3 regions of the Streptomyces sp. NPDC048416 genome follow, and region 2 is predicted to be linked to each of the others. Evidence: riboswitches for the same ligand, from Rfam matches in the RefSeq annotation. Region 2 holds a riboswitch; each other region holds the start of a gene.

Region 1 (6,666 bases), on a different contig from region 2:
CGCTCGTCACCTCGGTGCGGCCCGCCCACGCGGCGAGCGCGGTCGCGGTGCGTGCCATCACGATGTCGGCGCGCATGCCGTCGACCTCGAACGCGGCGCAGGTCGCGGCGATCTGGAGAAGCACCGCGTCGCCGAGCACGACCGAGGGCAGCAACTCCCGTGCCGACACGATGCGTTGGCGCAGCGCGTCCTCGTCGTCGGCCCAGCGCGCGGCGAACGCCGCCGGGTCGTCGTCGTGGGCGAGACGGCGGCGCACCACCTCGACGCGCTGCTCGGGCTCGCGCGAGGCGGCGACCTCGACGGTCAGGCCGAACCGGTCGAGCAACTGCGGCCGCAGCTCGCCCTCTTCGGGGTTCATCGTGCCCACCAGCAGGAACCGCGCGGCGTGCCGCACCGAGACGCCCTCGCGCTCGACGTAGGACGAGCCCATCGCGGCGGCGTCGAGCAGCAGGTCGATGAGGTGGTCGTGGAGCAGGTTGACCTCGTCGACGTACAGGATGCCGCGGTGGGCGTCGGCGAGCAGGCCCGGCTCGAAGGCCTTCACGCCCTCGCCGAGTGCCCGCTCGATGTCGAGCGCGCCCACCAGACGGTCCTCGGAGGCGCCGACCGGCAGCTCGACCATCCGTGCGGGACGGGCGCCGCACGGCCCGCTCTCGTGCGGCCCGTCCGGGCACTGGGCGTCGGGCGCCGCCGGGTCACAGCTGAACCGGCAGCCCGGCACGACCGCGACCGCGGGCAGCAGATCAGCGAGCGCCCGAACGGCGGTGCTCTTGGCGGTGCCCTTCTCACCCCGGACGAGGACGCCGCCCACCGCCGGGCTGACGGCGTTCAGGAGCAGCGCGAGGCGCAGGTCGTCCATGCCGACGACGGCCGTGAACGGATACCGGGTGCTCATGTGCCGATGTCTCCTTCGAGTAGTGCTGTACGCGGCGGGCGGGCGGGGGTGGTCATGGGGCCCCCGGCGGGATGAACGGCAGCCCGGCGGGCGGGCCCTGCTCGATCAGCCGCAGCAGGGCGTCGGTGTCCGCGTGTTCTTCGATCAGGTCGCCGAGCCGGTCGAGCTGTTCCTCGCGCAGCACACCGAACGAGGTGTCGGGCGCGGGCACGAACCGGCGGCCCGCGTCCGTCGCGACCTGCGCGAGGAAGCGCCGCCGGAACGCGTCGCTCTCCAGGGAGCCGTGCCAGTGGGTGCCCCAGACCGGGCCGACCCGGCACCCGTCCAAGAAGGGCTCCCCGCCCAGGACTTCGGCCACGCCATGGTGGATCTCGTACCCCTCGACGCGCTCGCCGAGCGCCGTGCCGACCGGCCGCGCCAGGGTCTTCTCGGCGGCGAACCGCACCCGCACCGGCAGCAGGCCCAGGCCAGCCACCGATCCGGCCTTCGACTCGACGTCGTCCTCGATGTGCTCGCCGAGCAGCTGGAACCCGCCGCAGATGCCGAGCACCGGGCGGCCTTCGGCGGCCCTGCGCGCGAGCGCCGCCGCGAGGCCGCGCTCGCGCAGCCACGCGAGGGCGCGGACGGTGCCGCGTGTGCCCGGCACCACCACGAGGTCGGCGTCGGCCAGCTCCTCGGGCCGGTCGACGAACCGCACGACCACACCGGGCTCGGCCGCCAGCGCGTCCACGTCGGTGAAGTTGGACATCAGCGGCACCGCGCACACCGCGACCCGCAGCACGTCCTCGCCGACCGGTGGCGCCACCACGGACTCCCGTACGGCGCCGCGCATCGACACCCTGAGCCCGTCCTCCTCGTCGATGCCGAGGCCGTGGGCGTAGGGGAGGATCCCGTAGGTGTGCCGGCCGGTGAGGCCGCGCAGCATCTCGATGCCGGGCTCCAGGAGCGACACGTCGCCCCGGAACTTGTTGACGACGTACCCGGCGACCAGCGCCTGGTCCTCGGGGCTGAGCAGCGCCGTCGTCCCGAAGAAGGAGGCGAACACCCCGCCGCGGTCGATGTCGCCGACCACCACGACGGGCAGCCGCGCGGCCCGCGCGATGCCCATGTTGACGATGTCGGTGCGCCGCAGATTGATCTCGGCCGGGCTGCCCGCCCCCTCGCAGATCACGGCGTCATACGTGCCCCGAAGCTCCTCAAGGCACTCCAGGACGGTGCCGAGCAGCGCCTCCCGGCCGCGTCCGCCCAGTGCCTCGCCCGAGGACGGGCCCGCGGAGCCGAAGAACCCGCGGGCGCTCAGCTCGCCCACCGGCTTGCCCATGAGGACGACCTGGCTGGAGCGGTCGCTGCCCGGCTTGAGCAGCACCGGGTTCATGAGCGCGCTGGGCTCCACGCGCGCCGCCTGCGCCTGCATCGCCTGCGCCCGGCCGATCTCCGCGCCCTCCCGCGTGACGAACGAGTTCAGCGACATGTTCTGCCCCTTGAACGGCGCGACCTTCACGCCCCGGCGCACCAGCCAGCGACAGATGCCGGCCGTGACGACGCTCTTGCCCGCGTCCGACGTCGTGCCCGCGATCAGCAGCCCGCCACCCATGTACGTCCCTTTCTCACAGCGGCCCTCGTGGCGACGGCGGTGGCCAGCGTCAGCCAGCCCACCGTGCGCGAGAGCCGTACCGCCCGTTCGATGTCGGCGACCGCGACCGGCCGCCCCCGCGCGTTCAGGACCGGCCGGTGCTCGACGCGTCCCGCGTAGGACAGCGTGCCGCCGAGCCGCACGCCGAGTGCGCCCGCGAAGGAGGCTTCGACCGGGCCGGCGTTGGGGCTCGGGTGTTGTGCGGCGTCGGCGCGCCAGGCCCGTACCGCGCCCTTGGTGTCCGGTCCCGCGAGCGCGGCCAGGGCCGCGGTGAGCCGGGCGCCGGGCCAGCCCGCCACATCGTCCAGACGTGCCGAAGCCCAGCCGTATCTGCGGTACTTGACCGACTTGTGACCGATCATCGCGTCCAGCGTGTTGACCGCGCGGAAGCCCACGAGGCCCGGCACGCCCGCGAGCGCGCCCCACACCAGAGCGCCGACGACGGCGTCCGAGGTGTTCTCGGCGACCGACTCGACCACGGCCCGCGCGATGCCGTCGCTGTCCAGGGACTGCGGGTCGCGCCCGCACAGATGCGGAAGGCGCTCCCGCGCCACCTCGATGTCGCCCGCCGCCAGTGCGCCGCCGATCGCCCGCGCCTCGCGGCCGAGCGACGTGCCGCCCACCACCGACCAGGTGGCGGCGGCGGTCAGCGCGACGCTCGCGGCGGGACGGCATCGCAGGGCTCGGGAGGCGAGGGCCGCGGTGGCCGCGGCGCCGCCCGCGCACACGATCGTGTGCAGCGCGCCCCAGCCGCGGTGGTCGCGCCACAGGGCGCGCTCGACGGCGCCCGCCGCCCGGCCGAACGCGGCGACCGGATGGCCGCGGCGCGGGTCGCCGAGCAGGAGGTCGCCGATGAGACCGGCCGTGGCGCCGTAGGCGAAGGTGCGATCGGCCCGCATCCGCTCAGCCCGCCAGGGCGTCGCGGGAAGGACCGGAAAGTCTGGGCAGGCAGGCGCGCATGGCGGTATGTCCTCACTCAGGGTGTCCGCGCCCTGGTTCGACGTGACCGGCGGCGAGAGTTCCTGGCTCACGGGGATCGCTCCCCGGTGACAGTGGCGGGACCGCGCCGGATTCTCACCGGCTTCCTCTTCTGCCGCCGTAGCTGGCCGGTGCAGTCCACCACGCTGTGAGAACAGCCGTCAACTTGCTGTTGACCTGCGGCGCGAGAGCGTGCCCTGGCGCACGGAAAACCGCCCCGCGGCAGGAGCCGAAGGGCGGTTCACCGGGTGCCCGTGGGTCAGGCGACGATCAGATGGATCCCGTACGCCACGGCCGCCGCGCAGAGCGCGAAGCAGGCGTACGCGGTGGTGCGGGCCACGAGCACATGGCCCGATCCCGAGGCCGCGGCCTCCCGCTTGGTGAGGCCGACGATGCCGACGGTGAACAGGCCCACCAGGCCGACGGTCACCGCGAGGCTTACGCCGAAGACGGAGCCGAGAGCCGCCCAGTCGATGCGCATGAGGATTCCTTACCTGTACCTGGTCAGTGCCTGGTCAGACCGCAGCCGGGGTGGGCGGGTCCGCGGGGGCCACCGGGGCCGGGGCCTGGATCGTGGCCCTGAGGTCGGTGGACGCGACGGCGATGCCGGTCGGCGGCGGGCTGACCGCGGCGATCGCGGTGGTGATGACACCGGCGGGCTCGGCCGCGGGGGCCTCGTCGATCTCGTCGGCGGTGACGTTGTGCCGGTCGACCGGCTGGCGGCGCGACAGCTTCCAGATGGTGCCCGAGCCGGCGATCAGGAGAAGGGCGACGGCGGCGATGCCCCAGGCGCCCTGCCGGGTGAGGAATTCCGCGCCCGCACCGACGACGGCGGCGGCCGGCAGCGTCAGGACCCAGGCGACGGCCATCCGGGTCGCGGTGGACCAGCGGACCACCCCGCCCTTGCGGCCGAGGCCCGCGCCCATGACCGAGCCGGAGCAGACCTGGGTGGTGGAGAGCGAGAAGCCGAGGTGCGAGGAGGCGAGGATGACGGTGGCGGCGCCGGTCTGGGCGGCGAAGCCCTGCGGCGGCCGGAGCTCGGTCAGGCCCTTGCCCATGGTGCGGATGATGCGCCAGCCGCCGATGTAGGTGCCCATCGCGATGGCGAGGCCGGCCGAGACGATGACCCACAGCGGGGGGTTCGCACCCGGGCTCAGGACACCGCCGGTGACCAGGGCGAGGGTGATGATGCCCATCGTCTTCTGGGCGTCGTTGGTGCCGTGGGCGAGCGAGACGAGCCCGGCCGAGGCGATCTGGCCGGCGCGGTAGCCCTTCGCGGTGGCCTTCTCGTCGGTGTTCCGGTTGATCCGGTAGGTGAGCCGGGTGGCCAGCATCGAGGCGATGCCCGCGACGACCGGCGCGGCGACGGCGGGGAGCAGCACCTTGGTGACGACGGTGGAACCGTTGACCGAGGACCAGCCGGCCGACATGACCGCGGCGCCGATGAGACCGCCGAACAGGGCGTGCGAGGAGCTGGAGGGCAGCCCGAGCAGCCAGGTCAGCAGGTTCCAGAGGATGGCACCGACCAGGGCCGCGAAGATGACCTCGGTCCGGATGCCTTTCTCGTCGATGATGCCGCCGGAGATCGTCTTGGCGACCTCCACCGACAGGAACGCGCCGACCAGGTTGAGCGCGGCGGACAGGGCGACCGCGGCTTTGGGCTTCAGGGCGCCGGTCGAGATGGTGGTGGCCATCGCGTTGGCGGTGTCGTGGAAACCGTTCGTGAAATCGAACACTAGAGCTGTCACGATCACAATCGCGAGCAGCAGCGTGATGTGTTCCATTTACCCAGGCAATCGTTCGACGTCAGTGTCGGGACGAACGTAAGTAACCTGAATGAACGGAAGATGAACTGAGGCGGGCGTCACGGTGTATGTAGGCGCGTCCGGGGCACATCACCCCGCCGCGAACCGCTTCAGCTGCGCAAAAGTCCCATTGAAGAGATTCTGGTCACCCGGCAGGGGGCCGCTTCCGTTGTCGTGCTGCCAGAGCGTCCAGTACGACCAGCCCGCGGGCAGCGCGCCCGGAGCGGTGGCGTACCGGGCCAGCCACAGGGGATGGCCGGCGGCGAAGGCGCGGCTGTGGCCGGTGCAGGCGTTCCACCAGGCCGTGCTCGTGTAGATCACCGGACGGCGGCCGGTGCGCAGCCGCACCTCGTCGCTGAACCCGGTGATCCAGGCGGCCATCGCGGCGGGGCTCAGCCCGTAGCAGGTGTCGCCGCTGCCGCCGTTGGCCTCCTTGCCGTACGGGTTGTGCTCCAGGTCGACCGCGGGCGGCAAGGTCCAGCCGTCGGCCCGCCAGCCACCCCCGTTCGCCACGAAGAAGGCGGCCTGCGCGCGGCCGGTGGACTGGTCGGGCACCGCGAAGTGATAGGCCCCGCGGATCAGACCCGCCCGGCGCGCGCCGGCGTACTGCTGCCCGAAGTAGGGGTTGCGGTACGTCGTGGACTCCGTCGCCTTCACGTACACGAAGGTGGCGCCGCGGCTCCTCGCGGCCGCCCAGTCGACGCTCCCCTGGTGCGAGGAGACGTCGTGTCCGGCCGGCTTGCCCGCGGCCGCCGCGGCGGGCAGCGCCGTGAGCGCCGTACAGCCGAGCGCCAGGGCCGCGAGCAGGGCCCCGAGCGTGGCCCCGATCGAGGCCCGCGCGCCGGTCCTGCGGGGGAGCGGACCGCGGTCCCGAGCCATGGGTTCTTCCTCGGATGTGTCGGATGCGTCGGATGCGGGTGTACGGGACAAAACACCGCGAGGCTAGTGGACGATCCACCCCCGATTCCCCACGCGGGGCCGCCGCCCTGGAAGGATCAACCGCATGAGCGACAACGAGGCGGCCATCGCCGGGGCATGGGCCGAACTGACCGCCACCGCACGCAGGACCGCCACCGAAGGCCTGGTCGTCGGCACCTCGGGCAATGTGTCGGTACGCGTGGGCGAAACCATCCTCATCACCCCCACCGGCGTCCCCTACGACCGTCTCGGTCCCGCCGACACGGTCGCCGTCGACCTCGAAGGCCACCAGGTCCTTGGCACCCTGCGGCCCACCAGCGAACTGCCGATGCACCTCGCCGTGTACCGCAGCACCGACGCCCGCGCCGTCGTCCACACCCACGCCGTGCACGCCACCGCCGTGTCCACCCTGGTGCCCGAACTGCCCCTGGTCCACT
Region 2 (6,666 bases):
GCACGACCTGGGCGCGGGCGCCGCTGCCGTCCTTCGGCGGAGTCGCGGTGAGGGCGATGTCGCCGTTGATCAGCGTCGGCAGCGGCTCCTCCCGCTCGAAGCGGGGCCGGCCGGCGAGCACCTTCTCCCACAGCTCGCGGATCGCCTCCCGGCCCACCGTCCGGCTGCCCGGCGGGAAGGCCAGCACCGCGTCCTCCTCATAGAGCGCGGCGACTCCGGCCGCGTCCCCCGCGTTGGACCGCTCGACGAACAGGCGGGTGATGTCCTCGGGCCGCATGGCCTTCTCGTACTCCGGCATGGGTTCTCCTCCTGGAATCGCGCTTCGGTACGTCTTGTGGGCGTTTCGGTTCCGTCTTCCGGCACGTCCCAGCCTGGGTCCGCCGCGACCAGAAGTCCAACAGATGGATCGGATGGGAACTAGAATCCACAGTCATGGACCTGAGGCAGCTCGAATATTTCGTCGCCGTCGCCGAGGAGCAGAACTTCACGCGCGCGGCCGAGCGGGTGCACATCAGCCAGTCGGGCGTCAGTGCCCAGATCCGGCAGCTGGAACGGGAGCTCGGGGCCGAGTTGTTCGACCGGTCGGCGCGCGCCGCCACCCTCACCACCGCGGGCAGGGCGGCGCTCGAACACGCCCGCGCCACGCTCTCGGCCGCCGGGGCGGTGAGCCAGGCGGTGGGCGAGGTGACCGGCCTGCTCCGGGGCCGGCTCACCATCGGGATGGTCATCGGCTGCACCGTCACCCCGCTGTTCGACGCGCTCGCCGCGTTCCACCGGGCACATCCCGGCGTGGAGATCTCCCTGCTGGAGGACCGTTCCGACCGGCTCGTCGACGGCGTCCGCGCCAGCGCCGTCGACCTCGCGCTCATCGGAACGCCGACTGCGACCCATGACGGACTGGAGACGCTGACGATCATCAGCGAGACGCTCGTCGCGGCGGTCCCGGCCGGCCATCCCCTGGCGCGGCGGCGGCGCGTGACCCTGAGCGACCTGACCGCGTACCCGATCGTCTGCATGCCCCCGGGCACGGGCCTGCGCACCGTCTTCGACCGGGCCTGCGCCGCCCAGCGGCTCAAGCCCGCGATCGCGTGGCAGGCCAGTGCCGCGGACGCCATCGCCGACCTCGCCGACCGCGGGCTCGGTGTCGCCGTCCTCTCCGAGTCGATGGCGGCCCGCTACCGCGAACGGCTCACCGCCCGCCCCATCGACGACCTCGACACACCCGCGTTCCTCTGCCTCGTCCACAAGCCCCACCCCAGCCCCGCGGTAAGGGAGTTGCTTGCGCACAGCCGACGAGCCTTCCTGCCCTAGGGGGTGGCGCGGCCCCGCGTCACGCGTTGGACGCCGCCCACTTCTGCTCCACCTTCCCCAGCCGCCAGTACGCCAGCGCCGCCGCCCACACCACCACGAACAGGCCGACGATGACGAAGCCGACGTTGTCCAGGTTCAGGTCCGCGATCCAGCCGCTGACCGGGTCGGTGAGGTCGAACTTCTCGTGCACGACCCCGACCAGTTCGATGGTGCCGATGAAGAAGGCGACGGCGATCGACAGGCCGGTGATGGTGAGGTTGTAGTACACCTTGCGGACCGGGTTGGAGAAGGCCCACTGGTAGGCGAAGTTCATGAACGTGCCGTCCAGGGTGTCGAACAGGCTCATCCCTGCGGCGAACAGCAGCGGCAGGCACAGGATCGCGTACCAGGGCAGACCGGCGGCGGCGCCCGTGCCGGCCATCACCATCAGGGTGACCTCGGTGGCGGTGTCGAAGCCGAGGCCGAACAGGAAGCCCAGCGGGAACATCTGGCCCGGCCGCGTGATGGACTTGGTGAAGCGGCCCAGGATGCGGTTCATGAACCCCCGCGAGTCCAGGTGGGCTTCGAGCTCCTTCTCGTCGTACGCGCCCGCCCGCATCGCACGGAACACCTTCAGGATGCCGAACAGGGCCACCAGGTTGAGCGCGGCGATGAGGTAGAGGAAGGAGCCGGAGGCGGTGGTTCCGAGGACGCCGAGCACCTGGTGGGTGTCGGACTTCTCGTTCATGATGGTGCCCGCCAGATGTGCGCCGCCGGCCACCAGCGCCGCCATGATGACGACGACGCTGGAGTGCCCGAGCGCGAACCAGAAGCCCACGGAGACCGGCCGTTTGCCGTCGGCCATCAGCTTGCGGGTGGTGTTGTCGATGGCGGCGATGTGGTCGGCGTCGAAGGCGTGCCGCATCCCGAGGGTGTACGCGGTGATGCCGAGGCCGATGCCGTACGTCTTGGTGCCGACCGCATAGTGCTCGGGGGCCACCAGGAGGAACAGGATGCCGAACGCGGCCACGTGCAGGGCCGCTATCACCGCAAGGAGCAAGCCCGTGCGGACGGTGTCCTCGCGCCGCCAGTGGAAGGTCGGCGCGGCGGTGGCCGGCTGGGTGGATGTACTCATGGGCAGGGTCATACGGGTCACGCTCCAGCACCTCGTGGATCACTTCGTGAGATGCCGCGGCCGGTCTCCTGGCTGACGGGTGGGTGCGGCCGCCCCGGCCTTCCCAGCCAGGTGGATGCTGGCCAGTGGCGTCGCGAGGGGACGGCTGCTCCCCCGAGAAATCCGGGGGAACCCGATCACAGTGGCGAGGGCCGCTCCGGTTTCGCACCGGTCTTCCCGAACACCACGGCCAGGTCACCCTAGACGCTGCGGAGTTGCCCGCACAGCTGCACAGCTGTGCAGGTATCGAAGATCACACGGAGCGGCCCGGCGCGCTCCTGCGAGGATGCGGGTATGCATCTCGTCCCCGCCGAGCGCGCCGGCCACCGCACCATCGACGGCCACCGTGTCTGTGACGCCATCGCCGCGATCGGCGACCCCGGTCGCGTACGCGCCTGGGCCGAGCGGTTCTCGCTGCTCGCCGACCCCAACCGGCTCGCGCTGCTGCTCGCCCTGCACCGGGCCGGGCCGCTGGCCGTCTCCGACCTCGCGGTCGCCACGGGCATGCGCGACCCGGCCGTCTCGCAGGCACTGCGCCTGCTGCGGGCCGCCGGGACGGTCGCCGGGGAGAAGGACGGGCGGGTGGTGCGCTACCGGGTGGTGGACGAGGCGACCGCGCGCCTCCTGGACCAGTACGCGATGACGCCCTCGGGGACCGGCCCCGGCCACGCCTCGACGGCATGACCGGGACCGGGCGCGGCGACGGACCGGCCGCCGCCGGTGATCAGCGCCCGTCGTAGATCAGCGCACGCACCATCCGGCAGGTCGTCTCCGACGGCGGGTGCACGCCGATGAGTGCGGCTACGCCGCGTATCGTGCGGTCGGGCGCCTGCTCGGGCCGGTACACACCCGTGTCGAGCAGCGCGATGGCCAGGCGCATGGCCTTCAGACGCCGGTTGTGGGACTCGTACCACACGCGCGGCCGCCCGGCGGGCAGCGGCACCTTGCGAAGGGGCCGGAGGGACAGCTGTTTCGGGGCGTGCGAGGCGAGTACGGCAGCGGTCATGGGCATCCTCCTGGACAGTCGGGGACCCTCACTTACTCCCTCGATTTTACTGGGGACCACTGACAATCGTCCCTGGCCGGAAGGGCTTTGAGGGGGCTCGCGGGTAACCTTGCGGGCATGGAGATCTGGATCAACCCGGCCTGTTCGAAGTGCCGCAGCGCGGTGAGTCTGCTGGACGCCGAGGGCGCCGACTACACGGTGCGCCGCTACCTCGAAGACGTGCCGTCCCCGGACGAGATCCGGGCCGTCCTCGGCCGGCTCGGCCTCGAACCGTGGGACATCACGCGCACCCAGGAGGAAGCCGCCAAGGAGCTCGGCCTCAAGGACTGGCCGCGCGACGCGGACGCCCGCGAGCGCTGGGTGACGGCGCTCGCCGAGCACCCGAAGCTGATCCAGCGCCCGATCATCACGGCGGACGACGGCACGGCCGTGGTGGGCCGTACCGACGACGCCGTACGCGATGCGCTGACCCGCAGGTAGCGCCGCATCAGGCCCGGTCGAGCTGTGCCTCGGCGTCGGAAAGGAGCTCGGTGATCCGCGCCCCGAACCGTGCGTCGCAGGGGTGCGGCACCCCGGTGCGGGCCGATGCGAGGAGGGCGTCGATCGCCGCGCCGAACGCGTCGAGCGCGCCGCCCCACTCGGGCATCGCCGCCGAGCCCGCCGCGCCGAGCAGCCTCACCTCGACGCCCGCGGCCGCCGGGGGCGCGGTGAAGCTCAGGTCGGCGGTGCTGGAGGCGCCGGAGGCGTGACGCAGGATCAGGTGCGCGGTGTCCCCGAGGCCGGGCGCGGCCGTCACCTGCGTCACCTCGCCGAGCACCCCGGCGAGGACGGCGAGGGCGTGCGGGCCGACGTCCCAGAGCGCGCCCTTCTCGCCGCGCCAGGGCGAGGCGGCGTACGGGCTGCGTTCGGCGCCCGGCGTGAACAGCGACCCGTACCACCGGGCGTGTCCGGTGAACCAGCCCTCCGTCCCGGTCTGCTGGGCCACCCACGCGGCGGTCTCCTTCGCGAAACGCAGGGTGAAGAAGACGACGGAGGCGACCCGGGCACGCTCGGCCTCGTCGGCGAGCTCACGGGCCACCGCGACATCGGTGGCGACCGGCTTGTCCAGAAGCAGATGGCAGCCCGCCCGCGCCGCCCTGATCGCCAGCGGTGCCTGGACGTCCGGCGGCAGCGCGAAGGCGACCGCGTCGCAGTCCGCGAACAGCGCGTCCGCGTCCTCGTACACCCTGACCCCGTGCGCGTCCGCGACGGCGGCGGCGGCCTCGGGGCGCCGCCCCCACACCCCCGCGAAGTCGACGCCGGGATGCGCGGCGAGCGCCGGTGCGTGGGTGGCGACGGCCCAGGCGCCGGTACCGAGGAGGCCGATGCGGGGGGTGCTGACGATGGGGTTCATGGGATTCATGGGGTTCATGGGGCCAGTCTGCCCCGGACGGAATTGCGGTGGCGGCGCCCGGGGGGTGCGGTGTTACGTTTCCGGGAGCCGGCCGCGGGACTTCGGTGCGACTTCCGGGACTTGCCTCTGAAGCAAACATTTCGCTGCTCGCGCCCCCTTTCCCCGGCCGGCTTCCCTCTTTCACCCCCGGGAGATCCCCATGGCTCAGGAGAGCCGCGCCGAGCTGGTGGCGGCCGAGGACGTGCTCCTCTTCGTGAACGCCGCCGTCACGGCCACCGGACAGCGCGAGTTCCGCTCGGCCGCGGGCGAGCAACGGCTCTCCCTCGCCTTCCTCCACGCGTACGTGCGCGTCAACTACCGCCGGGTGTACGCCGCAGTGCTCGCGCTGGACATCAACGACCACAACGCCGCGCTCATCGTGCGCCACCTCCTGGAGAACGCGGGTGAGGCGAGTGCCGAGGACAAGCGCACCGAGGGACGGCTCATCGCGGCCCGGCTCGCGGTGCTGCCGCCGCAGCGCGTGTACCGGCTGCTGCGCGCACTGCGCACGGCCAAGGTCAACAACCGGCGCACGCGCGCGATCTTCCGCGACTGGCTCGCGGCCCGGCCGGACCCGGCGTTCGACGCAGTGAAGTACCGGGCCGGCCTCAAGTCCGCCGCCCGCCACGCCCATGTGCCCTGCGCGGACGCCGAGTTGGGGGGCTTCCTGTTCCGGCCGGGGCGCCGGGCCCGCTATGAGCACCCGCTGCTCGACGCGCACCGCCGCGCCCATTACGAGCAGGCCGCCCTCTACGAGCTGCCGTTCACCGTCGCCGAGGGGTTCGCGGCGCGGCACGGGGTGGCGCGCCGCGTGTTCCTTGAGCGGATCGCGCCCCGCACCACCCGGCTCGAACGGCTGCGCATCCAGGCACAGCCGGGCGCGCCCGCCGCCGACCTGACCACCATGCCGTTGACGCGGCTCGCCCTGTTCGTCCTCTCGCTCGGTCTCGACGAGCGCACGGCGCGCCGGGCCGAACTGACGGGCGCGCTGCGGGCCGCGGCCCTGCGCGCGGCAGGACCGCACGCGCGGACGTGGGGCCGCGTCACGGCGGTGCTCGACGACAGTTACTCCTCCGCCGGCTCGGGCCACAAGCGCCGTCGCCCGCTCGCGGTGGCACTGGCCTGCCATTTCCTGCTTGAGGCGCTGGCCGGCGCCGGCCTGTTCCGGGGCCGCTGGACCTCGGGCGGCACGGACGCCCTGCTCGTCCGGCCGCGCGGGGCGACGCCGCTCGGCGCGTGCCTGCTGGACGCCCTGGGCGACGCCCCCGACCGGCTCGTGGTGGTCTCCGACGGCTGGGACAACGCACCGCCCGGCCTGGCCGGCGAGGTACTGCGGGTGTGGCGCACCCGGCTCGACCCGGAGCGGCGTACGCGCGTGGTGCATATGAACCCCGTGTACGACGCGGACGGTTTCGACGTGCGCCGCCTGGACGCCTCGACGCCCACGGCCGGCATCCGCGACGCGGAGGACCTGCCCGCCCTGGTGGAGATCGCCGAGTTCGCCGAGGGGCGTACGGATCTGGCCGCGCTGTACACGTATCTGGACGGCCGCACGGCCGCCTTCACCGGGGGCATCCAGTGACCGCGCTCGACCTGACGGGCCTCACCGCCGGGCCGTCCCAGGTCTGGGGCGGCATCCGGCTCGTGCCGCTGCTGCGCGCGGAGCCGGTGGCGGGGCTGCGGCTGCACCGGGAGGTGTACGCATCCGAGTGCTGCGGCGTCGCGGACGTCGGCCTGAGCGACGGCGCCCGCTACACCTCCTAC
Region 3 (6,666 bases), on a different contig from region 2:
CTCATTACTGGCAGGCCTCGCAGGACTCGGGGTTTTCCAGGGAACAGGCGACCGCGTCGGCGTCGGGCGCGGCCTGCTGGACGGGGATGGTGGCGCTGGCCTGGGCGGCGCGGGCGATGCGGGTCGCCGGACGCGAGCGCAGGTAGTACGTCGTCTTCAGACCCTGCTTCCAGGCGTACGCGTACATCGACGACAGCTTGCCGATGGTGGGCGTCTCAAGGAACAGGTTGAGCGACTGCGACTGGTCGAGGAAGGGGGTGCGGGCGGCGGCCATGTCGATCAGGCCGCGCTGCGGGATCTCCCACGCCGTGCGGTACAGGGCGCGTACGTCGGCCGGGATCCAGCCGAAGCCCTGCACCGAGCCGCTGGCCTCGCGCAGCGCCTCGCGGGACTGGGCGTCCCACACACCGAGGTTCTTGAGCTCCTGCACCAAGTAGCCGTTCACCTGGAGGAATTCACCGCTCAGCGTCTCGCGCTTGAAGAGGTTGGAGACCTGCGGCTCGATGCACTCGTACACGCCCGCGATGGAGGCGATGGTCGCGGTCGGCGCGATCGCGAGGAGCAGCGAGTTGCGCATGCCGACCCTGGCGATGCGCTCGCGCAGGGCGGCCCAGCGCTCCGGCCAGGTCAGCTCGACGTCGTAGTGGTCGGGGTGGAGCACTCCGCGCGCGGTGCGGGTCTTGTCCCACGCCGGCAGCGGGCCGGACCGTTCGGCGAGGTCGGCGGAGGCCTCGTAAGCGGTCAGCATGATCCGCTCGGACAGCTTCGTCGACAGGGTCTTCGCCTCGGGGGAGTCGAAGGGCAGCCGCAGCTTGAAGAAGACGTCCTGGAGGCCCATCGCACCCAGGCCCACCGGACGCCACCGGGCGTTGGAGCGCCCGGCCTGCTCGGTCGGGTAGAAGTTGATGTCGACGACCCGGTCGAGGAAGGTCACGGCGGTGCGGACGGCCTCGTCCAGACGCTCCCAGTCGATGTCCTGGGAAGCGGTGTCCACGAACGCGCCGAGGTTGACCGAGCCGAGGTTGCACACGGCCGTCTCGCCGTCGTCGGTCACCTCCAGGATCTCGGTGCACAGGTTGGAGGAGTGGACCGTGTGGCCGGGCTCGGCCGTCTGGTTGGCGGTGCGGTTGGAGGCGTCCTTGAAGGTCATCCAGCCGTTGCCGGTCTGCGCGAGGGTGCGCATCATGCGGCCGTACAGGTCCCGGGCCGGCATGGTCTTCTGGGCGAGCCCGGCGGCCTCGGCCCTGCGGTAGGCGGCGTCGAACTCCTCGCCCCACAGGTCGACGAGCTCGGGCACGTCGGCCGGCGAGAACAGCGACCACGTGCCGTCGGCGTCGACGCGGCGCATGAACTCGTCGGGGATCCAGTGCGCGAGGTTCAGGTTGTGCGTACGGCGCTGGTCCTCACCGGTGTTGTCGCGCAGCTCAAGGAACTCCTCGATGTCACAGTGCCAGGTCTCCAGGTACACCGCGGCCGCGCCCTTGCGCCGGCCGCCCTGGTTGACCGCGGCCACCGAGGCGTCCAGCGTCTTGAGGAACGGGACGATGCCGTTGGAGTGGCCGTTGGTGCCCCGGATCAGCGAACCGCGGCCACGGATGCGGGAGTAGGAGAGCCCGATGCCGCCCGCGTGCTTCGAGAGCCGCGCCACCTGGTGGTAGCGGTCGTAGATCGAGTCGAGCTCGTCGAGCGGCGAGTCCAGCAGGTAGCAGGACGACATCTGCGGGTGGCGGGTGCCGGAGTTGAAGAGCGTGGGGGAGGACGGCAGGTAGTCCAGGCGGCTCATCAGGCCGTACAGGGACGCCACTTCGTCCAGCGCGCGCACCGACTCGTCCTCGGCGAGGCCGGATGCCACGCGCAGCATGAAGTGCTGGGGGGTCTCGACGACCTTGCGGGTGATCGGGTGGCGCAGCAGGTAGCGGGAGAAGAGGGTGCGCAGGCCGAAGTAGCCGAAGCGGTCGTCGGCGCCGTCGGCGAGCGCGGCGTCCACGAGGGCGTTCAGGCGCTCCGCGTGGGCGAGTACGAAGTCGGCGGTGCGGTCCGCGATCAGGCCCTCGCGGTGGCCGACGGCCACGGACGCGGAGAACGACACCGCGCCCTGGCTCGCGGCCTCTTCGGCGATGGTGACGGTGAGGAGGCGCGCGGCGAGGCGGGAGTACGCCGGGTCCTCGGAGATGAGCCCCGCGGCCGCCTCGGTGGCCAGCTCACGCAGCTCGGCCGTGTCGGAGCGGGCGTTGCGGCCCCGCAGCGCGGCGGCGGCGACCCGGCCCGGGTCGGTGTCCGGGAGGTCGGCGGTGAACTCGGTCAGGGTCCGCAGCAGCGCGGTCCCGGGGGCATCCGCGAGCTCATCGGTGATCGCTGAAGCGGGATCCGCTGGGGCGATGGTCACGTGGGGGCACTCCCTCGCTCGGCACGGGGCCTTCGGGGGAGGCGTCGGCGCGCGTCGGGGCAGCCCGCAGCGCGTCGTCCACCGGCCCAACCGCGAGGCCCGGACGTCTGGCACCCGGATCGGTCGAACCGGATGCGCCATCGGCAGGTCTTCGGACTCGGCCCGTACAAAAGGGTACGGGTCATACCGTTGCGGGACAGTTCCGGATTCGCACCGGATTCCCCTGCGGCGACAGCGAGGACGAGCATACATGTGGGGGCTGCCTCATCGAGCACCCCCCACATGTTGTGTCGCTGTGTTCGTGGGGGGCGTCGGACGGAACTCAGGCAACTGTCATTGGCCTCCGCTATCGTCGATGACAGACCTTTGAGGAAGGCGAGTGAGGCATGGTCGTCATGACGCACCGGGCCCAGATGCAGACCGAAGACTTCGAGACCCTCGCGCGCATAGGTGCCCGCGAGGTCGAGGGGCTGCGGCTTGAATTCATTGACGGGAAGCTGGGGGTCAAGGCCGTGCCGGACGGGGACCACGACCGAATCGTGCTGTGGCTGGCTCGCATCTGTATGCAGCACCGGCCTGAGCTGTGGCTTCACGTCGAGCGGGGTCTGGCGGTTCAGGAATACCGCTCGGGTCGCGCGCGCCCGGACGCGTCCATGGCCCCGGACGACGCGTTTGTGGGGCAGGGGGAGTGGGCCGATCCGGCACCCGTCCTCATGGTTGTCGAGGTCACCTCGTACGATTCCGACACGGACGCGCGTGATCGAAACGAGAAGCCGCGCGCCTACGCGGAGACCGGCATTCCTGTGTACCTCCTCATCGACCGGGAGCGCTGCGAGGTCATCGTCCGCAGCGAGCCTGACGGCATGCGGTACGAGAGCATCCGTACCGTCCCCTTCGGCAAGGACATCGACCTTCCCGAGCCCGTCGGCATCACCCTCCCCACCGAGCAGCTCAAGGACTGGGTGCGCTGACCCGCTCACGACGAAGGGCCGTGGCACCCCGGGTGCCACGGCCCGTCGTCGTTCAACGCAAACTCAGTGCGCCGTCCCCGCCGTCGCCGGCGGCAGCTCGGTCGCGACACCCGGGTCGCCCGCGTCCGCCGTGTAGTCCTCGGGCGACGTCTCGTCGACGCCGTCCGGGGCCTTCACGGCCCGCAGGACGAAGGTGAGGACCACGGTGACCACCACGTTCAGGACGAACGCGGTGAGCCCGATGTAGCCGATCTCGCCGATGCCCGGGATCTCCTTGGAGGAGCCGCCGAAGTGCTTCTGGGTGGGCGAGCCCACCCCGTACGCGGCGAGCGTGCCGTAGACCATGCCGACCGCCCAGCCGGCCAGCAGCGCCCAGCGGTGGAACCAGCGCGTGAACAGGCCGCCGACCAGGGCCGGGAAGGTCTGGAGGATCCAGATGCCGCCCAGGAGCTGGAAGTTGATGGCCACGGTCTTGTCCATGGTCAGGACGAAGACCAGCGCGCCGACCTTCACCACCAGCGAGACCAGCTTGGAGACCTTGGCCTCCTGCGAGGGCGTCGCGTCGGGCTTGATGAAGTCCTTGTAGATGTTGCGGGTGAAGAGGTTCGCGGCCGCGATGGACATGATGGCCGCGGGCACGAGAGCGCCGATGCCGATCGCCGCGAAGGCGACGCCCGCGAACCAGTCGGGGAACATGTCCTCGAAGAGCTGCGGGATCGCGAGCTGCCCGTTGGTGACCTTGACGCCCGCCGCGATCGCCATGAAGCCGAGCAGCGCGAGCAGGCCCAGCATCAGTGAATACAGCGGCAGGATCGTGGTGTTGCGGCGGATCACGTTGCGGCTGCGCGAGGAGAGCGTCGCCGTGATCGAGTGCGGGTACATGAACAGCGCGAGCGCCGAGCCGAGCGCGAGGGTGGCGTACGTCCACTGGCTCTTCTCGCCGGGCACGAGCGCCCCGGTCGGCTTGCCCCCGGGCGGCCCGGCGAACTTGTGCTGCGCCGCGCTGAAGATGGCGTCGAAGCCGCCCAGCTTGATCGGGATGTAGATGATCGCGACCGCGATGACGAGGTAGATCAGCCCGTCCTTGACGAACGCGATCAGTGCCGGGGCGCGCAGGCCCGAGGAGTACGTGTACGCCGCGAGCACCGCGAAGGCGATGAGCAGCGGCAGGTCCTTGACGAACCAGTTGCTGGACTCGCCGCCCACGCCCATGACGTCCAACACGGCCTGGATGCCGACCAGTTGGAGCGCGATGTACGGCATCGTGGCGAGGATGCCGGTGATCGCGACCGCGAGCGAGAGGCTCTTGGAGCCGAACCGGCCGCGCACGAAGTCCGAGGTGGTCACGTACCCGTGCTTGTGCGAGACCGACCACAGGCGCGGCAGGAAGGTGAAGATCAGCGGGTAGACGAGAATCGTGTACGGGACCGCGAAGAAGCCGGCCGCGCCCGCCGCGTAGATCGCTGCCGGGACGGCCACGAACGTATAGGCCGTGTAGAGGTCGCCGCCGAGCAGGAACCAGCAGACCCAGGTGCCGAACGACCGGCCGCCCAGGCCCCATTCGTCCAGGCTCGCTTCGGTCTCGGCCCTGCGCCAGCGGGCGGCCATGAAGCCGATCACCGTGACGGCCACGAAGAAGAAGATGAAGACGCCGAGTGCGACGCCGTTCACGCCGTCCTTCACTTGGACGCACCCCCCTTGGTGTTGTCGGAGGCGCGCGATGCGGAGGCCGGGCGCGAACGCTGGTCGTGCTGCCACAACTTGTACGCGATCATCGTGAGCGCGGTGGAGATGAGCACCCAGAGCATCTGGTACCAGTAGAAGAACGGGATGCCGCCCAGTTTCGGGTCGGTCCTGGCGTACGAGCTCACCCACATCATCGCCACGAGGGGCGCGATCAGGCAGAGCGCGATGACCACGCGCACGGGCGTGATCACCGGTCTCTTCATTTCCGTCGATTCCGGCATTGGGTGGCTCCGTCCCCTCGCGATCACCTGTGCGTTGGATCACTTGTAATGCGCAGGAAATCTAGGGGAGAGATTCGGTCAAGGGAACCCCCGTCCGGATTCCGGACGTGCCGGAAGGGCCCGAACGGCCCAGTGGCGGCTCGGTTGTGGAGGCGTGCTCAGTCGGTCGGGCGCTTGAGGCGGGCCACGAACTTGTAGCGGTCGCCCCGGTACACCGACCGCACCCACTCCACCGGCTCGCCCCCGCCGTCCAGGGAGTGCCGCGACAGCATCAGCATCGGCAGGCCCACGTCGGTGCCGAGCAGCCCGGCCTCGCGCGGGGTGGCCAGGGAGGTCTCGATGGTCTCCTCGGCCTCGGCCAGATGCACTCCGTACACCTCGGCCAGCGCGGTGTAGAGGGAGGTGTACTTCACCAGGGAGCGGCGCAGCGCGGGGAAGCGCTTCGCGGACAGGTGGGTGGTCTCGATGGCCATCGGCTCGCCGCTCGCCAGGCGCAGCCGCTCGATGCGCAGCACGCGGCCGCCGGCGGTGATGTCGAGCAGCCCGGCGAGGGTGTCGTCGGCGGTGACGTAGCCGATGTCCAGGAGCTGGGAGGTCGGCTCAAGGCCCTGGGCGCGCATGTCCTCGGTGTACGAGGACAGTTGCAGCGGCTGGGAGACCTTGGGCTTGGCGACGAAGGTGCCCTTGCCCTGGATGCGCTCTAGGCGGCCCTCGACGACCAGCTCTTGCAGGGCCTGGCGCACGGTGGTGCGGGAGGTGTCGAACTCGGCGGCGAGCGTCCGCTCGGGCGGCACGGGGGTGCCGGGCGGAAGGGTCTCCGTCATCTCCAGCAAGTGGCGCTTGAGGCGGTAGTACTTCGGCACGCGGGCGGTGCGGACGCCGGCGCCCGCCTCCGTCGTGCCGCTCCCGTCGGCGGCCATGGTCTGCCTTCCCGAGTGCTGCGCTGCTGCCGTCACCGGCTCCTCCGTCTGTCGCGGCTCACATGGTGGCACGGACCGGTCACGGGTCGTCGCCCTCCGTCAGGGGGTCGGTCCGGTAACGCGATCGACAAGCCCTTCTTATACACCGCCGCGCGGCGGACGTGCGGGGGAGTATGCAAGTTGGTCTAAACCATTAAAGCCCAGGCGGCTCTCGGAGGCAGCTCGAAGTGGGGCGGCCGGGGCCCGTGGGGACCGAGTCGCGGGGCCCGGCGAACGGTGAGGTGTCGGTCCGATAACGGACGGTCTCAGCGTTCTTATCGACCCTTGACACCCCAATAGGTCTAGGCCAAGCTCCCGGTACTGGTCTAAACCATTAAAGACCAGATCCCAGTCCCACGGGTAGTACTTCGCGTATGTGGCAT

The links. A riboswitch is a leader RNA that binds a small molecule or an ion and turns the genes downstream of it on or off. The one in region 2 is predicted to bind cobalamin.
Region 1: another riboswitch for cobalamin. It lies ahead of ACGFW5_RS29885 (cobalamin biosynthesis protein); the one in region 2 lies ahead of ACGFW5_RS18910 (HoxN/HupN/NixA family nickel/cobalt transporter).
Region 3: another riboswitch for cobalamin. It lies ahead of ACGFW5_RS04660 (ribonucleoside-diphosphate reductase subunit alpha); the one in region 2 lies ahead of ACGFW5_RS18910 (HoxN/HupN/NixA family nickel/cobalt transporter).

What each region holds. Positions count from the first base shown of each region.
Region 1 is NZ_JBICXU010000033.1:30,120-36,785, forward strand. Features, by position in the region: gene ACGFW5_RS29875 (putative cobaltochelatase) at 1-895, opposite strand, end outside; gene ACGFW5_RS29880 (cobyric acid synthase) at 948-2,489, opposite strand; gene ACGFW5_RS29885 (cobalamin biosynthesis protein) at 2,471-3,427, opposite strand; cobalamin riboswitch at 3,524-3,665, opposite strand; gene ACGFW5_RS29890 (hypothetical protein) at 3,766-3,987, opposite strand; gene ACGFW5_RS29895 (anion permease) at 4,022-5,290, opposite strand; gene ACGFW5_RS29900 (lysozyme) at 5,402-6,190, opposite strand; gene ACGFW5_RS29905 (class II aldolase/adducin family protein) at 6,315-6,666, shown strand, end outside.
Region 2 is NZ_JBICXU010000013.1:115,017-121,682, forward strand. Features, by position in the region: gene ACGFW5_RS18900 (YybH family protein) at 1-298, opposite strand, end outside; gene ACGFW5_RS18905 (LysR family transcriptional regulator) at 433-1,311, shown strand; gene ACGFW5_RS18910 (HoxN/HupN/NixA family nickel/cobalt transporter) at 1,331-2,425, opposite strand; cobalamin riboswitch at 2,466-2,682, opposite strand; gene ACGFW5_RS18915 (ArsR/SmtB family transcription factor) at 2,759-3,148, shown strand; gene ACGFW5_RS18920 (hypothetical protein) at 3,189-3,470, opposite strand; gene ACGFW5_RS18925 (arsenate reductase family protein) at 3,588-3,950, shown strand; gene ACGFW5_RS18930 (Gfo/Idh/MocA family protein) at 3,958-4,881, opposite strand; gene ACGFW5_RS18935 (hypothetical protein) at 5,063-6,484, shown strand; gene ACGFW5_RS18940 (hypothetical protein) at 6,481-6,666, shown strand, end outside.
Region 3 is NZ_JBICXU010000002.1:415,483-422,148, forward strand. Features, by position in the region: gene ACGFW5_RS04655 (ribonucleotide-diphosphate reductase subunit beta) at 1-5, opposite strand, end outside; gene ACGFW5_RS04660 (ribonucleoside-diphosphate reductase subunit alpha) at 5-2,386, opposite strand; cobalamin riboswitch at 2,511-2,655, opposite strand; gene ACGFW5_RS04665 (Uma2 family endonuclease) at 2,773-3,357, shown strand; gene mctP (monocarboxylate uptake permease MctP) at 3,421-5,040, opposite strand; gene ACGFW5_RS04675 (DUF3311 domain-containing protein) at 5,037-5,324, opposite strand; gene ACGFW5_RS04680 (GntR family transcriptional regulator) at 5,483-6,244, opposite strand.